2 regions of the Streptomyces sp. NPDC001851 genome follow, and region 1 is predicted to be linked to the other one. Evidence: riboswitches for the same ligand, from Rfam matches in the RefSeq annotation. Region 1 holds a riboswitch; the other holds the start of a gene.
What was found. A riboswitch is a leader RNA that binds a small molecule or an ion and turns the genes downstream of it on or off. The one in region 1 is predicted to bind glycine.

Region 1 (10,039 bases):
CAACTCTTCGGTGAACTGCTCGTGTGGGTGAGCGGTGGAAGGCTCTCAGCCCTTGAGTTCTCGTGGTACGGGGACACCGCACCGACGGAACTGCCAGATCCCGGCCTTGTCACCGTGACGGTGCAGTGATCGACGAAAGGAACGCACCGCTTGCGCTCCTTGGCCTTCTCCTCGTTCTCCTTCTCCGGCAGATCCTTGTCGGAGCAGAAGCCCTCCTGCTTCGCCTTCATCCGCAGGGCCGGCGCGAAGCCGCACAGGGCCTGAAGCTCCTCCGGATCCGAGGTCAGAATGGTGACCGGGGCGGGGGAGGCCAGCGCGGTGGCGGCCACGATCGCGTCCAGGGCGTATTTGTGGCCGCGCAGGCGGACATGCCTCGTTTGCCAGTGCGTGCTCCGAGGGCTGCGATGGTGCCTTCGTGGAGCGAGACCCTGCAGCAGGGAAGGCCCCGACAGCGCTGAAAGGAGCGAACGCGCAGGTCAGGGCCTGTCCTCTCAGCACTCGATGATGTTCACCGCGAGCCCGCCCCGCGCCGTCTCCTTGTACTTCACCGACATGTCCGCGCCGGTGTCCTTCATGGTCTTGATGACCTTGTCCAGGGACACCTTGTGGGAGCCGTCGCCGCGCATGGCCATCTTGGCGGCGGTGACCGCCTTCACCGCGGCCATGCCGTTGCGCTCGATGCACGGGATCTGGACCAGGCCGCCGACCGGGTCGCAGGTCAGGCCGAGGTTGTGTTCCATGCCGATCTCGGCGGCGTTCTCCACCTGCTCGGGGGAGCCGCCGAGGACCTCGGCGAGGGCGCCGGCGGCCATGGAGCAGGCGGAGCCGACCTCGCCCTGGCAGCCGACCTCGGCGCCGGAGATGGAGGCGTTCTCCTTGAAGAGCATGCCGATCGCGCCGGCGGCCAGGAGGAAGCGGACGACGCCGTCCTCGTCGGCACCGGGGACGAAGTTGATGTAGTAGTGCAGGACCGCCGGGATGATGCCGGCCGCGCCGTTCGTGGGGGCCGTCACCACGCGGCCGCCCGCCGCGTTCTCCTCGTTCACCGCCATCGCGTAGAGCGTGATCCACTCCATCGCGTGCGCCAAGGGCTCGCCCTCGGCGCGCAGCTGGCGGGCCGAGACGGCCGCGCGGCGGCGGACCTTCAGGCCGCCGGGCAGGATGCCCTCACGGGACATGCCGCGCTGGACGCACTCGCGCATCACCCGCCAGATCTCCAGCAGGCCCGCCCGGATCTCCTCCTCGGTGCGCCAGGCGCGCTCGTTCTCCAGCATCAGGGAGGAGATCGACAGGCCCGTCTCCTTCGTCAGGCGCAGGAGCTCGTCGCCGGTACGGAAGGGATACTTCAGGACCGTGTCGTCCAGCTTGATCCGGTCCGCGCCGACCGCGTCCTCGTCCACGACGAAGCCGCCGCCGACCGAGTAGTACGTCTTGGAGAACAGCTCCGCGCCCGAGGCGTCGTACGCCCATATCGTCATGCCGTTGGCGTGGTAGGGCAGGGCCTTGCGGCGGTGCAGGACCAGGTCGTCGTCGAAGGAGAAGGGGATCTCGTGTTCGCCGAGCAGCGAGATGCGGCCCGCCGACTTGATCGCCTCCACCCGCTCGTCGGCCGTTTCCACGTCCACCGTGCGGGGCGAGGCGCCCTCCAGGCCGAGCAGGACCGCCTTCGGGGTGCCGTGACCGTGGCCGGTGGCGCCGAGGGAGCCGTACAGCTCGCACCTCAGGGAGGCCACCGGGTCCAGCAGGCCTTCGTTGCGCAGGCGGCGGGCGAACATGCGCGCCGCGCGCATCGGGCCGACCGTGTGGGAGCTGGACGGGCCGATGCCGATCGAGAACAGGTCGAAGACCGAGATGGCCACGGGAACTCCTCAAGACGGGTGAAGCAGGGGCGGTACGGGGTGCGGGCACCGCGCGCACCTTCCGGTGTCCAGTGTGCGCGGTGCCTCGCGAAAGGTGACTTACTTGTTCAGAGCCGGGTACAGCGGGTGCTTGTCGGCCAGGGCCTTGACCCGGGCCTTGAGCGCCTCGGCGTCGTACGCCGGCTTCAGCGCCTCCGCGATCACGTCCGCGACCTCGGCGAAGTCCTCGGCCGTGAAGCCGCGGGTGGCGAGGGCGGGCGTGCCGATCCGCAGACCGGACGTGACCATCGGCGGGCGCGGGTCGTTCGGGACCGCGTTGCGGTTGACCGTGATGCCGACCTCGTGGAGGCGGTCCTCGGCCTGCTGCCCGTCCAGCTCGGACTCGCGCAGGTCGACGAGGATCAGGTGCACGTCCGTGCCGCCCGACAGCACGTTCACGCCGGCCTCGCGCGCGTCCGGCGCCGTCAGCCGCTCGGCGAGGATCCTCGCGCCCTCCACTGTACGGCGCTGGCGCTCCTTGAATTCCTCGGAAGCCGCGACCTTGAAGGACACCGCCTTCGCCGCGATCACGTGCTCCAGGGGACCGCCCTGGAAGCCCGGGAAGACGGAGGAGTTCAGCTTCTTCGCGAAGTCCTTGCTGCGGGCGAGGATGATGCCGCCGCGCGGGCCGCCCAGGGTCTTGTGCGTCGTGGAGGTCACCACGTCGGCGTACGGCACCGGGTTGGCGTGCAGACCAGCCGCGACCAGGCCCGCGAAGTGCGCCATGTCGACCCACAGGTGGGCCTCGACCTCGTCGGCGATCCGGCGGAACGCGGCGAAGTCCAGCTCCCGCGGGTACGCCGACCAGCCGGCGATGATCACCTTCGGGCGGTGCTCCTTGGCCAGCCGCTCGACCTCGGCCATGTCGACCAGGCCGGTGGCGGCGTCCACGTGGTAGGCGACCACGTTGAACTGCTTGCCGGAGAAGTTCAGGCGCATGCCGTGGGTCAGGTGGCCGCCGTGGGCGAGGTCCAGGCCGAGGATGGTGTCCCCGGGCTGGGCCAGCGCGAACAGGGCCGCCTGGTTGGCGGAGGCGCCGGAGTGGGGCTGGACGTTGGCGTACTCGGCGCCGAACAGCTCCTTGACCCGGTCGATGGCGATCTGCTCGGCGACGTCGACGTGCTCGCAGCCGCCGTAGTAGCGGCGGCCCGGGTAGCCCTCGGCGTACTTGTTGGTGAGGACGGAGCCCTGCGCCTCCATCACCGCGAGCGGCGCGAAGTTCTCGGAGGCGATCATCTCCAGCGTGGACTGCTGGCGGCCGAGCTCGGCGTCGACCGCGGCGGCGATCTCCGGGTCCAGCTCGTGCAGGGGCGTGTTCAGGGAGGTCATACGGCTACGACTCCTCAGCCGGCGTTCTGGGCGGTGTACTCGTCGGCGGAGAGCAGGTCGGCCGGCTCCTCCGAGACGCGCACCTTGAACAGCCAGCCGCCCTCGAAGGGGGCCGAGTTCACCAGCGACGGGTCGTTGACGACGTCCTCGTTGATCTCGGTGACCTCACCGGTGACCGGCGAGTACAGGTCGGAGACCGACTTGGTGGACTCCAGCTCGCCGCAGGTCTCGCCCGCGGTCACCGTGGAGCCGACCTCGGGGAGCTGGGCGTAGACCACATCGCCGAGCGCGTTGGCCGCGAACTCGGTGATGCCGACCGTCGAGACGCCGTCCTCGGCGGCCGACAGCCACTCGTGCTCCTTGCTGTAGCGCAGCTGCTGGGGGTTGCTCATGGCCTGAATTCTCCTGTACGCGCGGGAGTGCTGATGAAGGGGGGACTGCTGAAGCCGCTGATGAGCAGCGGAAACGTGCGCGGGGTCACACAGTGGCCGCGCCCAGTGTCTACTTCTGGCGCTTGTAGAACGGCAGCGCCACGACCTCGTACGGTTCGTGGCTGCCCCGGATGTCGACGCCGACGCCCGCGGTGCCCGGGGCCGCGTGCGCCGCGTCGACGTACGCCATGGCGATCGGCTTGCCCAGGGTGGGGGAGGGGGCGCCGGAGGTGACCTCGCCGATCACCTGGCCGCCCGCGACGACGGCGTACCCGGCGCGCGGCACCCGCCGGCCCTCGGCGACCAGCCCGACGAGGACCCGCGGCGGGTTCTCCTGGGCCCTGGCGGCGGCCTCGGCGAGCGCCTCGCGCCCCACGAAGTCGCCCTCCTTCTCGAACTTGACCACGCGGCCGAGCCCGGCGTCGAAGGGGGTGAGCGCCGTGGTCAGCTCGTGCCCGTACAGCGGCATGCCCGCCTCCAGGCGCAGGGTGTCCCGGCAGGACAGGCCGCAGGGGACCAGGCCGACGCCCTCGCCGGCCTTGGTCAGCGCCTGCCACAGCTCCACGGCGTGCTCCGGCTTCACGAACAGCTCGAAGCCGTCCTCGCCGGTGTAGCCGGTGCGGGCGATCAGGGCCGGGACGCCGGCGACCGTGCCGGGCAGGCCGGCGTAGTACTTCAGGCCGTCCAGGTCGGCGTCGGTGAGGGACTTCAGGATGCCGGGGGACTCGGGGCCCTGGACGGCGATCAGCGCGTACGCGTCCCGGTCGTCGCGCACCTCGGCGTCGAAGCCGGCGGAACGCTCGACGAGGGCGTCCAGCACCACCTGGGCGTTGGAGGCGTTGGCGACCACCATGTACTCGGTCTCGGCGAGCCGGTAGACGATCAGGTCGTCCAGGATGCCGCCGTCGGCCTGGCAGATCATGGTGTAGCGGGCGCGGCCGACGCCGACGGAGGCGATGTTGCCTACCAGGGCGTAGTTGAGGAGGGCGGCCGCGCCGGCGCCGGTGACGGTGATCTCGCCCATGTGGGAGAGGTCGAAGAGACCGGCCTTCGTACGCACGGCGAGGTGCTCGTCACGCTCGGAGCCGTAGCGCAGGGGCATGTCCCAGCCGGCGAAGTCGGTCATCGTCGCACCGAGCGAGCGATGCAGCGCGTCCAGCGCGGTATGGCGCAGCTCAAGGGGTTCGGTACTGCTCATCGGACGGTCGTCTCCCAGGAAAGCAGGACAGGCGAGGAACGTTCCTCCCCATCTGTCATCGGAACCTGAGAGGTTCGCCAGGACCGCCACAGGGACGATCACGGCTTGCACCTTGGGTGGAGCCACTGTCGCAGCGGCCCGCTTTTCAGATGTGCCTCGCCCGCGCGGTAACGGGGCCTGAGAGATTCAAGGGAGGGACTTGCTCCTTCGGCGCCCCGGCATCAGTGCTGCCAGGGACTCTCCCGCGCGGATTCAAGCGGCCGGTATGCAGTTGGCGGCCACATCATTGCACGGCGAGCCTGCTTTTGTAACCGACCTGTGGCAGGACGCGGACCCCTCCACCACCCCCGTTCATTACCTTCTCTTTACGCATCGCGGGCATGAGGATGACCGGGCCGACAGGGGAGGAAGATCACGATGAACAGGACCCTGGTGTACGCCACCGCCGGCACCGGCATCGCGGTGCCGGGTCAGCGCCCCGCGCCGGCCCCCGTCGTCCGCGACCTGCGCGACCGCGCCGGCAGCGGCCCGCACGTCCTGCTCTTCGGCCCCCAGGACCTGGTGGTGATCACCGGCCTGCCCGGCAGCGGCAAGTCCACCCTGATGCGGCGCGCGGTCGCCGGCCGCCGCGTCGACTCCCAGGACACGCGCGACCGCTTCGCGGCCCGCCTGCCCCGAGCGCTCCCGTACACCCTCTACCGCCCGCTGGTCCGCCTCGCCCACTACACCGGCCTGCGCCGCGCCCTGCGCACCGGCGAGGGCCTCGTCGTGCACGACTGCGGCACCCAGCCCTGGGTGCGGGCCTGGCTCACCCGCGCGGCACGCCGCCGCGGCGGCACCCTCCATCTGCTCCTGCTCGACGTCCCGCCCGACACCGCCCGCGAGGGTCAGCGCACCCGCGGCCGGGGCGTCTCCCGCTACGCCTTCCGCCGCCACCGCCGTACGACCGCCCGGCTGCTCGACACGGTCGAGCGGGGCGGGCTGCCCGCGGGCTGCGGCGCCGCGGTGCTGCTGGACCGCACGGCGGCCGACGCGCTCCGGCGGATCGCGTTCACCGGATGAGGGGGACGGTGTGCACGCGGCGAGGGGCTGTCACCGCCACCCGCTAGCCTTCTTGGTCACAGCAGAGATTTCCAGCAGGCGGTAGGCAGATGGACTTCCCGGCGGACATTCCCGCGGACTTCCCGGCACAGGCGCACCCCCAGCCCCACGGCGGCTGGCCCGGCAACGAGCTGGAGGAGGTGCTCTCGGCCTCCCTCGGCATACCCGCCGCGGCCGGCCGGATCATCGAGGTCCTGGGCCGCAGCCTGCTGTGGATCCCGCTGCCGAGCGGCGGCGGCCCCGACAGCGGCCCGCTGGACCTGCCCACGCTGGACCTCGGCGGCCAGACGTACGTCCCGGTGTTCAGCTCCGAGGAGCAGCTGCGCCAGGCGGCCGGCTCCCACATGTCGTACACCATCGCCCCCGCCGTGGAGTTCGCCCGCGGTCTGCCCCCGCAGGTCGGCATCGCTGTGAACCCCGACGCCCTGGTCGGCATCCCGCTCCCGCCCGCGGCGGTGGCCGAGCTGTGCCGGGTGGGCCGCACCCCGCTGGACGGGCCCAACACCGGCGGCCGGGTCCGCCTCTTCGAACCCGACTGGCAGGACGACCCGGTCGACTTCCTCTCCGCCGCGTCCGCCGAGTTCGCCGAGACCGGCGTGGTCCTCACCGCCCGCCGCTGCCTGGCCGCCATAGAGACGGACGACCCGGTGATGTTCGTCGGCGTGGAACTCTCCCAGTGGGAAGGCGACCTCCGCGCGCTCCCCATGCAGGCCCTGGGCCGCGCCCTGGGCAAAGTCCCGGTCAAGTGGCCGATGAGCCTGGTCCTCCTGGACGTGACGGACGACCCGGTGGCCGCATGGCTCAAGTCGAACGTCCGCCCCTTCTACCAATACGGTCACTGATCAGCAGGCAGGGGAGCAGCGGACCTCAGGGGCGCGGGGAACTGCGCGACAAGCCCCCCACGCACCCGCACCCGCGTACGCACCCGAGGCGGCACCCCCGTGGGCGCTTAAGCTGTCTCCAAACGCGGGGCACGAAAAAGAGAAGGGCACGACAGGTGAGCGCGAGCCACAGCGGCAGCGTCGAGCACATGCTGCGCCAGGTCACGCCCGGACGCTACGACGCCTACGAGGCCCTGCTCCGCGCCCTCGCCACCCCCTCCTCCGGCCAGATCTGGATGCTCCTGTGGCACGGCCAGGCCGGCTCCCCGGACGCCCAGTACGGAAACATGGAGATCGACGGGTTCCAGTACGCCCCCTGCGTCACCTCCGCCCAGGAGCTCTCGGCCAGCGGCTGGAACCGGTCGTACGAGGTCGTCGACGGGCTCGACGTGGCCCGCACCCTCTACCCGGACCACTACGGCCTCTGGCTCAACCCGCACACCCCGGGCGGCGGCGTCGGCATCCCCTGGCTGGACCTTCGCCGCATCGCCACGGGCCTGGACCGCCAGCCCGCCGGCCCTCTCCGGCTGTCCGAACCCGGCATCGAGATCCCGCAGTTCTACGCCCTGCTCGCGCAGAACGCCCACCGCACCCCGGCCCTGCGCTCGCTGCGCCGCGCCTGGGTGCAGCCGGCGCTCGGCGCCCCGTACCTCGCCATCGGCCTGGACGTGTACGACACCTCGCCGGCCGCGGTCGACTCGGTGCGCGCGATGATGCAGCAGTCCGTCGGCGCGGTGCCGGAGGGCCTGCCGGTGTCGACGGTCGCGATGACGGACGAGTACGACCCGGTCGTGATGTGGATGCGGGCCAACGCCCGCCCGTTCTACGACCGCGAGGCCCACGCCGCGCCGCAGCCCCAGCTCCAGGCCTCCCCCGGGCAGCAGGCGCCCGCCGCCGGATACGGCTATCCGCCGGTGCACGGCAGCTACTGACCTGGGATTATCGCCCGTACGTCCCGTTTTGCGCACTCGGCCGTTCCGCCCGGCCCCGTCCGTTCGCCGTAACTCCTTGTCCGCATAACAGGAAACGCCTGCTTGCATCACGGTTGCGCATCCATTCCCCGTCAAGGCTGGCGGCTGATCGCGCAAGCGTTGAAGACTCCCCCTTCAAGGGGTTCGCCCCTGTGTACGACGGACTGTTTGATGCCGCTACCAGCGGCAAGTGCGGGCCGGCTACCGCCGGTTGAGAGGGGTCCCAGCCTGATGACGGCACCATTGCACGAGCCGACCGCGGAAGCGGCCCCGGGTGCGGCAGAGGAAGCGGCGGTCGCGGCCACCGACGCGAAGGCCGTTCAGGGCCGCTCCCTGGGCCGGATCGCCTGGGAACGCCTCAAGCGGGACAAGCTGGCCCTCACGGGCGGCGTGGTCGTCCTCCTCCTCATCGTGATCGCCCTGCTCGCACCGGTGATCACGAACCTCGTCGGCCAGGACCCGGACAACTACCACCAGAGCCTGATCGACCCGCTGTTCAGCACCCCCAAGGGCTCGATGGGCGGCATCAGCGGCGACCACCTGCTCGGTGTCGAACCGGTCAACGGCCGCGACATCTTCGCCCGCATCCTCTACGGCGCCCGGATCTCGCTGCTCGTCGGCTTCCTGTCCGCCGTGGTCGCCGTCCTCCTCGGGACCATCCTCGGCATCCTGGCGGGCTTCTTCGGCGGCTGGGTGGACTCGGTCATCAGCCGGGTCATGGACGGCCTCCTCGCCTTCCCGCAGCTGCTGTTCATCATCGCGCTGGTCTCCGTGATGCCCAACCAGATGCTGGGGCTCACCGGCACGGGCGTGCGTGTCTTCGTGATGATCCTGGTCATCGGCTTCTTCGGCTGGCCGTACATCGGCCGCGTGGTGCGCGGTCAGACGCTCTCGCTGCGTGAACGCGAGTACGTCGAGGCGGCCCGCTCGCTCGGCGCCGGGCGGTTCTACATCCTCTTCAAGGAGCTGCTGCCCAACCTCGTCGCGCCCATCATCGTGTACACGACGATGATGATCCCCACGAACATCCTGACCGAAGCGGCGCTCAGCTTCCTGGGTGTGGGCGTCAAGCCGCCCACCTCCTCCTGGGGACAGATGCTCTCCAGCGCGATCGACTACTACGACTCGGACCCCATGTACATGGTGATCCCAGGCGTGGCGATCTTCATCACGGTGCTGGCCTTCAACCTCTTCGGCGACGGCGTGCGGGACGCCCTGGACCCGAAGGCCTCCCGCTGAAGTGCCGTACCCCAAGCGTCCCGTGAGCTCTGCCACGGGGTCTCTCATCAAATCCGGAGGATCCGAGATCGTGAACACCCAACGCACCTCAGGGCGGCGCAAGCAGGCCCTTGCCGCTGCCGCAGTGGTCGCCGGGCTGCTGACCACGGCGGCGTGCGGCGGAGGCAACGGCGGCTCGAAGGACGGCGCGGCCGGCTTCAACGCGGCGGTCAACAAAGTCGCCCAGGCCGACCAGGTCAAGAAGGGCGGCACGCTGAAGTTCGTGAGCACGCAGGACGCCGACTCGTGGGACACCACGCGCGGCTACTACGGGTTCATGTGGGACTTCTCCCGCTACTACAGCCGCCAGCTGGTCACCTACAAGACCGCGCCCGGTGCCGAGGGCGCCCAGCTCACCCCGGACCTGGCCACCGACATGGGCAAGATCTCGGACGGCGGCAAGACCTACACCTTCACGCTGCGCGACGGCGCCACCTGGGAGGACGGCAAGCCGATCACCTCCCAGGACGTCAAGTACGGCATCGAGCGCGTCTGGGCGCAGGACGTCCTGTCCGGCGGTCCGATCTACCTCCAGCAGATGCTGGACCCGAAGAACACCTACAAGGGTCCGTACAAGGACTCCGCGAAGGACCACCTGGGCCTGAAGGCGATCGAGACGCCGGACGCGAAGACGATCGTCTTCCACCTGCCGGCGCCCAACTCGGACTTCCTCCAGGCGCTGGGCATGACCGCGGGCTCCCCGGTCCGCCAGGACAAGGACACCAAGTCCAAGTACGGCCTGCACCCGTTCTCCTCGGGTCCGTACAAGTTCGAGTCCTACGCCCCGGGCAAGAACCTGGTCCTGGTCCGCAACGACCAGTGGAAGGCGTCCTCCGACCCGGTCCGCAAGGCGTACCCGGACAAGATCACGCTGGACATCTCCACGAACCAGGTCAACTCGGACCAGCAGCTGATCAACGGCGACTACGACGTGGACGCCAGCCAGACCGGC
Region 2 (10,039 bases), on a different contig from region 1:
GCCCGGGAGTGGCGCCGGAGCGTGCCTCCGAGACGACGTCCACGATCTCGATCTCCGGTCTGGAGGCCTACGACTCCGAGGTCACCGGCCAGACGCAGATGCCGATGCTGTCGCCGGAGGCGCAGGCCGCGGTGGACGCGCTGCCGCTGGGCTCGGCGCTGCTGGTGGTGCGCCGGGGACCGAACTCGGGCAGCCGCTTCCTGCTGGACAGCGACCTGACCACGGCGGGCCGTCATCCGCAGAGCGACATCTTCCTGGACGACGTCACGGTCTCGCGTCGGCACGTGGAGTTCCGGCGTTCGCCGGACGGCTCGTTCACCGTGGCCGACGTGGGCAGTCTGAACGGCACGTACGTCAACCGCGAGCGGATCGACCAGGTCGCGCTGTCGAACGGTGACGAGGTGCAGATCGGCAAGTACCGGCTGGTGTTCTACGCGAGCCGGCAGGGCATCTGACCCGCCCCCGGACCGGCGTCCGGGGGGACACCAGGGAAGGTCCATGCTTCAAACACCGAGCGGCGGTGCCGGAAGCGGTACCGCCGCCAGGGACAGTGGGCTGATGAGCATCGGCACGGTGCTGAACGTGCTGCGCGACGAGTTTCCCGAAGTCACCATCTCCAAGATCCGTTTTCTGGAGGCAGAGGGGCTCATCGAGCCGCAGCGGACCCCTTCGGGGTATCGCAAGTTCAGCGCCGGGGATGTCGAGCGGCTGGCTCATGTGCTGAGGATGCAGCGGGACCACTATCTGCCGCTCAAGGTGATCCGCGAGCGGCTGGACGCCATGGAGCGGGGCGAGCCCGTCCAGCTCCCCCTCGTGGGGCGTCAGCGCACCGCGGAGGACGTCCCGGAGCCGCCCGGGGCGCCCACGGTGGCCCGGGTGGGCAGGGCCGAGCTGCTGGCGGCCGCGGACATCGACGAGGGCGAGCTGAAGGAGTGGGAGTCGTACGGGCTCATCGCTCCCCTGGAGGACGGGGTGTACGACGCCGAAGCCGTCACCGTGGCCTCGCTCGTCGCCGAACTGGGCCGGTTCGGGATCGAGCCGCGCCACCTGCGGGTGATGAAGGCCGCCGCCGACCGCGAGGCCGGACTCGTCGACCAGGTGGTCGCCCCGCTCAGGCGCCACCGCAACCCGCAGACCAGGGCACACGCCGAGGCCCGTACGAAGGAGCTGGCGGCGCTCACCGTGAAGCTGCACGCGGCCCTCGTGCAGACCGCTCTCGGCGTGCGGCTGCCCTGAACCCCGGCGGCTCCCCGGCGGCCGGATCGGGCAGCTGTTCCCGGCCCGACTACCCAAACATCCCGGGCACGGCCTAGGGTTGCTGTGTGAACGAGCTCGATGTCGTAGGTGTCCGGGTCGAAATGCCCTCCAACCAACCGATCGTGCTCCTGCGCGAAGTGGGAGGCGACCGCTACCTCCCCATCTGGATCGGGCCGGGGGAGGCGACGGCGATCGCCTTCGCCCAGCAGGGCATGGCCCCCGCCAGGCCACTGACCCACGACCTGTTCAAGGACGTGCTGGAGGCCGTCGGCCAGGAGCTGACCGAAGTACGCATCACCGATCTGCGGGAAGGCGTCTTCTACGCGGAGCTGGTCTTCGCCAGCGGTGTCGAGGTCAGCGCCCGCCCCTCCGATGCCATAGCGCTGGCCCTGCGCACCGGAACGCCGATCTACGGCAGTGACACGGTGCTGGACGACGCCGGCATCGCCATTCCGGACGAGCAGGAGGACGAGGTGGAGAAGTTCCGCGAGTTCCTCGACCAGATCTCGCCCGAGGACTTCGGCACCAGCAGCCAGTGATCATGAGCGGTCGATGAGCGCCGCCCCGGTGAGACGGGCATGTGCCACCGGCCATGGAGAGCGTCCTACGGCTTCCCCCGAACGCATTCGGCTAGCCTTTCCCCGCGGCGGGACACGGGAAACCACTCCTAGGGTGATTATCACTCGGCGTGCCGAGTGTGGCGATCGTTGACGCACCCCTGGTGACTGCCTACCGTCGTGAGGGCAGGTCAAGGACGGAGGTCGGCGTGAGAACCAGCGGCGACGGTACGGCTGGGGGTGCTCCCGTGCGCGGTTTCGGGGAGAGCGGTCCGTACCCGGTTCACGGCAGCGCGGTGGATCACGCTCCGCAACGGCCGACGGCGGTGCCGAACGGCGGAGGGGCGGCGTCCATGACATCCGAGGAGATCGGCTATCGCGGGCCCACGGCCTGCGCGGCCGCCGGCATCACCTACCGGCAGCTCGACTACTGGGCCCGCACCGGCCTGGTCGAGCCGAGTGTGCGGCCCGCCTACGGGTCGGGCACCCAGCGGCTGTACAGCTTCCGGGACGTGGTCGTCCTGAAGATCGTGAAGCGGTTCCTGGACACCGGGGTCTCGCTGCAGAACATCCGCGCGGCCGTGCAGCACCTGCGAGAACGCGGTTTCCGTGACCTGGAGCGGATGACCCTGATGAGCGATGGCGCCACGGTCTACGAGTGCACCTCGCCGGACGAGGTGCACGCCCTGCTCCAGGGCGGCCAGGGGATCTTCGGGATCGCCGTCGGCGTGGTGTGGCGGGATGTGGAAAGCGCGCTCTCCCAGCTGCACGGCGAGCGCATCGACACGGGTGAGACCCTCGTCGGGCACAACCCGGCGGACGAGCTGGCGCGGCGCCGCAACCGGGCGGTCTGACGCCGCTCCCTGCCGGGCCGGGCATTGTCAGTGCCGTGGTGCAGCATCGGAGATGTGAGAAACGCGCCCACGATCCTGCATCTCGACATGGATGCCTTCTACGCCTCGGTGGAGCAGGCATCCAAGCCGAGCCTGCGCGGGAAGGCGGTCGTCGTGGGCGGCCTCGGACCACGCGGGGTGGTGGCCACCGCGTCGTACGAGGCTCGGGCCTTCGGGGTCCACTCGGCGATGCCCATGGCCCAGGCCCGCCGGCTGGCACCCAACGCCGCCTATCTGGTGCCGCGCTTCACCCTGTACCGGGCGATCAGCGAGCAGGTGATGGCGCTGCTGCGGGAGCTGTCACCGCTGGTGGAGCCGCTCAGTCTGGACGAGGCGTTCGTGGACCTGGAGGCCGGGGGGACGGCCTGGGACGAGGCGTCGGCGCGGCTGGCCGGGAGCAGACTCCGCGCCGACATCCGGGCGGTCACCGGGCTCACCGGGTCGGTCGGGCTCGCCGCCTCCAAGATGCTCGCCAAGATCGCCTCCGAGCAGGCCAAGCCGGACGGCCTGGTGGTCATCGAGCCGGGGTCGGAGCGGGCCCTGCTGGAGCCCATGCCGGTGCGGACCCTGCCCGGGGTCGGCCCGGCCACCGGCGACCACCTGCGCAGAGCCGGGATCACCACGGTCGGGGAACTGGCGGAGGCGGGCGAGGACGAACTGGTCCGGCTGCTCGGCAAGGCGCACGGGCACGCGCTGTACGCCATGGCCCTGGCCCATGACGAGCGGCCGGTGGTCGCCGAGCGCGAGGCGAAGTCGGTATCGGTGGAGGACACGTACGACGTGGACATCCATGACCGGCTGCGGATCGGCCTGGAGGTGCAGCGGCTCGCCGACCGGTGTGTGGGGCGGCTGCGCGAGGCAGGGCTGTCGGGGCGGACCATCGTGCTGAAGGTGCGGCGGTACGACTTCTCGACGCTGACCAGATCGGAGACGCTCAGGGGACCGACGGACGATCCGGCGGTCGTGCGGGAGGCGGCCGCGCGGTTGCTGGACTCGGTGGACACCACGGGCGGGGTACGGCTGCTCGGCGTGGGCGTTTCCGGGCTCGCCGACTACACCCAGGAGGACCTGTTCGCTCAGGCCATGCCGGTGCCTTTGGCGGAGGAGCCGGAGAAGGGTGCGGTTGAAGTCGTTGTGGAGCAGCCGGAGCCCGTCGAACGGCACTGGCGCGCGGGGCAGGACGTGCGGCATGCCGAGTACGGGCCCGGGTGGGTGCAGGGGAGTGGGCTGGGGCGGGTCACCGTGCGGTTTGAGACGCCGCAGTCCCCTCCGGGGCGGGTGCGGACGTTTCTGGTCGGGGATCCCGCCCTGGAGTCCGCGGATCCGTTGCCGTTGGTTGCTCCTTCCCACCCGCCCGCCCGTCTCGGTCAGCCGAGCAGTGGCGAGGATCAGAGGCCTCAGGTCTCCTCCGACCCCGCCAGCTTGCCGAAGTCGTGGTCCGGTACGGACGGAGGCGGGGTCACGTCCAGGCCGTAGTGGTGGTAGAGCTGGAGTTCCTGTTCGGGGGAGAGGTGGCGGCCCACGCCGAAGTCGGGGGCGTCCTTGATCAGGGCGCGGTCGAAGGGGACGTGGAGGGAGCCTTCGACCAGTTCGCTGGGCTCCAGGGGGACGAAGGCGTCCCGCGAGAACAGGCCGGTGCGTATGGCCGCCCACTCGGGCACGCCGGTCGCGTCGTCGAGGTAGACCTCGTCGATGGTGCCGATCTTGGTCCCATTGCGGTCGAACGCCTTGCGGCCGATCAGGTTGCGCGGATCGATCTCGGTCTGCACGGTCCCTCTCCCTCCTCTTGGTCGCAACACATCCGTAAGCACTACAAAAGAGCACATTCAGGGAGGCGGCCACTCGAAGGCTCGGGCGTTGACCTCGCTGGTAGGCTGACAGCGGCTGCTGACCCCGTGCGGGAGAGTCCTCCGACCACCTCGGAGGCGCCGAAGGAGCAAATCCTCCCCGGAATCTCTCAGGCTCACGTACCGCATGGACGAGGTCACTCTGGAAAGCAGGGCGGGTGTCGACGGCTCCCGCCCTCACCGACGGTGAAAGCCGGGGCCCTCGGGTACCCGGTGAAGCTCTCAGGTTGAGATGACAGAGGGGGAGGCCGTCGGGGTATCCGTACCGGGGTGCCCCTCGAAGGTCGCGTCAGACCAGGAGGCCTCCGCAATGACCGCCCATCGCATTCCGCTCTCGGAGCTCGAAGCGGGCATCCCGTTCGAGCAGCGTCACATCGGGCCGGACCAGGAGGCGCGGGCCAAGATGCTCGCGCACGTCGGTTACGGCTCCCTCGACGAGCTGACCGCCGCCGCGGTCCCGGATGTGATCAAGAACGCCGACGCCCTCGACCTGCCGGGCGCCCGCACCGAGGCCGAGGTGCTCGCCGAGCTGCGCTCGCTCGCCGACCGCAACCAGGTCCTCGACTCCATGATCGGCCTGGGCTACTACGGCACCTTCACCCCGCCGGTCATCCTGCGCAACGTCATGGAGAACCCGGCCTGGTACACCGCGTACACGCCCTACCAGCCGGAGATCTCCCAGGGGCGGCTGGAAGCCCTGCTGAACTTCCAGACCGTGGTCGCCGAGCTCACCGGCCTGCCCACCTCCGGTGCCTCCCTGCTCGACGAGGGAACGGCCGCCGCCGAGGCGATGGCCCTGTCGCGGCGCATGGGCAAGAACAAGAAGGGGCTGTTCCTGGTCGACGCGGACGTGCTGCCGCAGACCATCGCCGTCATCGAGACGCGTGCGGAGCCGACCGGTGTCGAGGTCGTCGTCGCCGACCTCAGCGAGGGCATTCCGGCCGCGGTGGCCGAGCGCGAGATCAACGGCGTGCTGATCCAGTACCCGGGCGCCTCCGGCGCCGTACGCGACATCAAGCCGGTCATCGACCAGGCGCACGAGCTGGGCGCCCTGGTCACCGTGGCCGCCGATCTGCTCGCACTGACCCTGCTGACCCCGCCGGGCGAGCTGGGCGCGGACATCGCCGTCGGCACCACCCAGCGCTTCGGTGTGCCGATGGGCTTCGGCGGTCCGCACGCGGGCTACATGGCGGTGCACGAGAAGTTCGCGCGCAGCCTGCCCGGCCGCCTCGTGGGCGTCTCCGTCGACGCCGACGGCAACAAGGCCTACCGGCTCGCGCTGCAGACCCGTGAGCAGCACATCCGCCGGGAGAAGGCCACCAGCAACATCTGCACCGCGCAGGTGCTGCTCGCCGTCATGGCCGGCATGTACGCCGTCTACCACGGGCCGGAGGGCCTGCGGACCATCGCCCGGCGCACGCACCGGTACGCCACGATCCTCGCCGCGGGTCTGAAGGCCGGCGGCGTCGAGATCGTGCACGGCGCCTTCTTCGACACCCTCACCGCGCGGGTGCCCGGCAAGGCCGCCGAGGTGGTCGCCGCCGCCCGGAAGAACGGGGTCAACCTCCACCTGGCCGACGCCGACCACGTCTCGATCGCCTGCGACGAGACCACCAAGCGGGCCCAGCTGGCCGCCGTGTGGTCCGCCTTCGGCGTCGAGGGCGACATCGAGGCGCTGGAGGCGACCGCCGAGGACACCCTGCCCGAGGCGCTCCTGCGCACCGACGCCTACCTCACCCACCCGGTCTTCCACCAGTACCGCTCCGAGACCGCGATGCTGCGCTACCTGCGCAAGCTGGCCGACCGCGACTACGCGCTCGACCGCGGCATGATCCCGCTGGGCTCCTGCACCATGAAGCTCAACGCGACCACGGAGATGGAGCCGGTCACCTGGCCCGAGTTCGGGCAGCTGCACCCCTTCGCCCCGGCCGAGCAGGCCGAGGGCTACCTCACGCTCATCCGTGAGCTTGAGGAACGTCTCGCCGAGGTCACCGGCTACGACAAGGTCTCCCTGCAGCCGAACGCCGGTTCGCAGGGCGAGCTGGCCGGTCTGCTGGCCGTACGCGGCTACCACCGCGCCAACGGCGACGAGCAGCGGACCGTGTGTCTGATCCCGTCCTCCGCGCACGGCACCAACGCCGCCAGCGCCGTGATGGCCGGCATGAAGGTCGTCGTCGTGAAGACCGCCGAGGACGGCGAGATCGACGTCGAGGACCTGCGGGCCAAGATCGGGCAGTACCGCGACGAGCTGGCGGTGCTGATGATCACCTACCCGTCGACGCACGGCGTGTTCGAGGAGCACGTCGCCGACATCTGCGCCCAGGTGCACGAGGCCGGCGGCCAGGTGTACGTCGACGGCGCCAACCTCAACGCGCTGGTCGGCCTCGCGAAGCCGGGCCACTTCGGCGGTGACGTCTCCCACCTGAACCTGCACAAGACGTTCTGCATCCCGCACGGCGGCGGTGGCCCCGGCGTCGGCCCGGTCGCGGTCCGCTCGCACCTGGCGCCGTACCTGCCGAACCACCCGCTGCAGCCGGCGGCCGGCCCCGAGACCGGCGTCGGCCCCATCTCGGCCGCGCCCTGGGGCTCCGCGGGGATCCTGCCGATCTCGTGGGCGTACGTGCGCCTCATGGGCGGCGAGGGCCTCAAGCGGGCCACGCAGGTGGCCGTGCTGTCGGCGAACTACATCGCCAAGCGCCTGGAGCCGCACTACCCGGTGCTCTACACCGGCCCCGGCAACCTGGTCGCGCACGAGTGCATCATCGACCTGCGCCCGCTGACCAAGGCGACCGGCGTGAGCGTGGACGACGTGGCCAAGCGCCTGATCGACTACGGCTTCCACGCACCGACCATGTCCTTCCCGGTGGCCGGCACGCTGATGATCGAGCCGACCGAGTCGGAGGACCTCACCGAGCTGGACCGGTTCTGCGACGCGATGATCGCCATCCGCGCGGAGATCGAGAAGGTCGGCTCCGGCGAGTGGCCGGCGGAGGACAACCCGCTGCGGGGCGCCCCGCACACGGCCGCCGCGCTCGGCGGTGAGTGGACGCACGCCTACAGCCGCGAGGAGGCCGTCTTCCCGGCCGGTGTCTCGGTCGCCGACAAGTACTGGCCGCCGGTGCGCCGTATCGACCAGGCCTTCGGCGACCGCAACCTGGTCTGCTCCTGCCCGCCGCTGGACGCTTACGAGGACTGAGCGAGCGGTGGTTCCCAGGGCCCCGTCCGGTTTCCGGGCGGGGCCTCGCCGTGTCAGGCCCTGGCGAGGGACACCTCGGTCGCCTTGATGAGAGCGACCACGTCGGAGCCCACGAAGAGGCCCAGGTCGGTGGCGGCGTCCTTGGTGATGGCCGCGGTCAGTTCGCCGCCGGGGACGGAGATCCTCACGGAGGCCATCGCGGCGCCGGCGGTGAGCCCGATGACCGCCCCGGGGAGCTGGTTGCGGATCGACAGGCCCTCGACGCGGTGCGTGGCGAGGGAGACCTCGGTCGACTTCACCAGGGCCCGCACGGGTGAGCCGGGGGCGAGGGCGAGGTCCTCGGCGGACTCCTTGGTGATGGCCGCGGTGAGGTCCTGCCCGCCGTCGAGGCGGAGCTTGACGGTGGCCATGGCCTCGCCCGGCTGGATCGCGGTGACCGTGCCGGGGAGTTGGTTGCGGATGCTGAGGGTCATGGGCACTCACGGTAGAGCGCCCGCCTGATCAAGCCGGGTATGCGTGTGTCTGCGTCGCTTTGACCGTCGCCCAGACGGCTGCGCCTGGGTGCAGGTCGAGGTCGGCGGCGGCGAGCGTGGTGAGGTCGGCGGCGAGGGGGAGTTCGCCGCTCAGGTCGGCGCGGATCTGGTCGCCGTGCGTCTCCAGGCCGGCCACCTCGCAGCGCCAGAGGTTACGGGCACTGGCCCCGGTGGGCCGGTCCCGGAACAGGGTGACGGCACTGGGCGGGAAGGCCACGAAGACCGGGCCGGACAGGTCCTCCGTGGTGGTGATCGAGGGCCCCGCGTCGAGCCGTACCGTGTGGCGGTCCGCCCGTCCCCGGTAGAGGTTGAGGCCGACGAGCCGGGCGATGTAGTCGGTGCGCGGATGGCGTGCGATGTCCGCCGGGGTGCCCTCCTGGACGACCCGGCCGTCCTCTATGACGACCAGCCGGTCCGCGAGCACCATGGCGTCCAGCGGGTCGTGGGTGACCAGGACGGCGACCGCTTCGAACTCGGCGAGGTGACGGCGCAGTTGGGCGCGGACCTCCAGGCGGGTGCGGGCGTCGAGGGCGGCGAGCGGTTCGTCCAGGAGCAGCAGCCGGGGGCTGACGGCCAGGGCACGCGCGAGGGCCACGCGCTGGGCCTGGCCGCCGGAGAGACGGCGGGGCTTGGCGCCCGCGTGGTCGGCGAGGCCCATGCGGTCCAGCCACGCCGCGGCCTGTGCGCGGGCCTCGGCCCTGGTCATGCCCTGGCAGCGCGGGCCGAAGGCGACGTTGTCGAGGGCGGACAGGTGGGGGAAGAGCAGGTAGTCCTGGAAGACCACGCCGACCGGGCGGGACTCCGGGGGAGTGCGGTCCAGGTCCGCGCCGTCCAGGCGGAGATGGCCGTCGGTGAGGGGGGTGAGGCCCGCGAGGGCGCGCAGGGCTGTGCTCTTGCCGGCGCCGTTGGGGCCGAGGAGGGCGACGACGTCTCCGGGAACGGCGGTGAGGGTGACGTCCAGGCGGAACGCGGCTCGGTCGACGACGAGGTGGGCGTCCAGTCCGGTGGGCCGGTGCGGGTGCGCGGTGGGGTGCCGGCCTTCGGCCGGCTTCCGGTTCCCGCCGGCACCACCCGTACGGCTCTCGTCGTCGGGTGCGGGTGGCCCCTGCGGGGGCTCGGCGCCGCCGGCGGACGCGGGTCGGATGTGTGTCATGAGGTGGTCGTCCAACGGTCTCTGAGACCGGCCAGCACCGCGATCGACACCGTCAGCAGGACCAGGCTGAGGGAGATGGCGGCGTCGGGGTCGTTCTGCAGGGCCAGGTAGACCGCGAGGGGCATGGTCTGGGTGCGGCCCGGGAAGTTGCCGGCGAAGGTGATCGTCGCCCCGAACTCGCCGAGCGCCCGCGCCCAGGCCAGGACCGCGCCCGCGGCGACCCCGGGAGCGATGAGCGGCAGGGTGACCCGGCGGAACGCGGTGAAGCGGGACGCGCCGAGCGTGGCCGCCGCCTCCTCGAAGCGCGGGTCGGCCGCCCGCAGGGTGCCCTCGACGCTGATGACCAGGAACGGCATCGCGACGAAGGCCTCCGCGATCACGACCCCGGTGGTGGTGAACGGCAGGGTGACCCCGAACCAGGCGTCCAGCCACCTGCCGATGACGCCGTTGCGGCCCAGGGCCAGCAGCAGGGCGACACCGCCGACCACCGGCGGCAGGACCAGGGGCAGGGTCACCAGGGCCCGTACCAGGCCCCGGCCGGGAAACTCCGTACGGGCCAGCAGCCAGGCCAGCGGCACGCCCAGCACGAGGCTCACGGCCGTC

Region 2: it holds a riboswitch for glycine, as region 1 does, so the genes downstream of both, gcvP (aminomethyl-transferring glycine dehydrogenase) here and gcvT (glycine cleavage system aminomethyltransferase GcvT) in region 1, are expected to answer to the same signal.

What each region holds. Positions count from the first base shown of each region.
Region 1 covers NZ_JBEOYR010000003.1:49,440-59,478, forward strand. The annotation lists gene ABT171_RS05250 (hypothetical protein) at 1-129, shown strand, start outside; partial or broken gene ABT171_RS05255 (DNA-binding protein) at 249-362, opposite strand; gene ABT171_RS05260 (L-serine ammonia-lyase) at 492-1,859, opposite strand; gene glyA (serine hydroxymethyltransferase) at 1,959-3,227, opposite strand; gene gcvH (glycine cleavage system protein GcvH) at 3,242-3,619, opposite strand; gene gcvT (glycine cleavage system aminomethyltransferase GcvT) at 3,729-4,856, opposite strand; glycine riboswitch at 4,899-5,011, opposite strand; glycine riboswitch at 5,012-5,111, opposite strand; gene ABT171_RS05280 (AAA family ATPase) at 5,274-5,918, shown strand; gene ABT171_RS05285 (enhanced serine sensitivity protein SseB) at 6,008-6,799, shown strand; gene ABT171_RS05290 (enhanced serine sensitivity protein SseB C-terminal domain-containing protein) at 6,988-7,770, shown strand; gene ABT171_RS05295 (ABC transporter permease) at 8,041-9,048, shown strand; gene ABT171_RS05300 (ABC transporter substrate-binding protein) at 9,119-10,039, shown strand, end outside.
Region 2 covers NZ_JBEOYR010000008.1:6,278-16,316, forward strand. The annotation lists gene ABT171_RS13260 (zinc-ribbon and FHA domain-containing protein) at 1-455, shown strand, start outside; gene ftsR (transcriptional regulator FtsR) at 499-1,236, shown strand; gene ABT171_RS13270 (bifunctional nuclease family protein) at 1,323-1,796, shown strand; gene ABT171_RS13275 (MerR family transcriptional regulator) at 2,024-2,668, shown strand; gene ABT171_RS13280 (DNA polymerase IV) at 2,723-4,183, shown strand; gene ABT171_RS13285 (PRC-barrel domain-containing protein) at 4,105-4,476, opposite strand; glycine riboswitch at 4,596-4,690, shown strand; gene gcvP (aminomethyl-transferring glycine dehydrogenase) at 4,865-7,750, shown strand; gene ABT171_RS13295 (TOBE domain-containing protein) at 7,804-8,223, opposite strand; gene ABT171_RS13300 (ABC transporter ATP-binding protein) at 8,252-9,436, opposite strand; gene modB (molybdate ABC transporter permease subunit) at 9,433-10,039, opposite strand, start outside.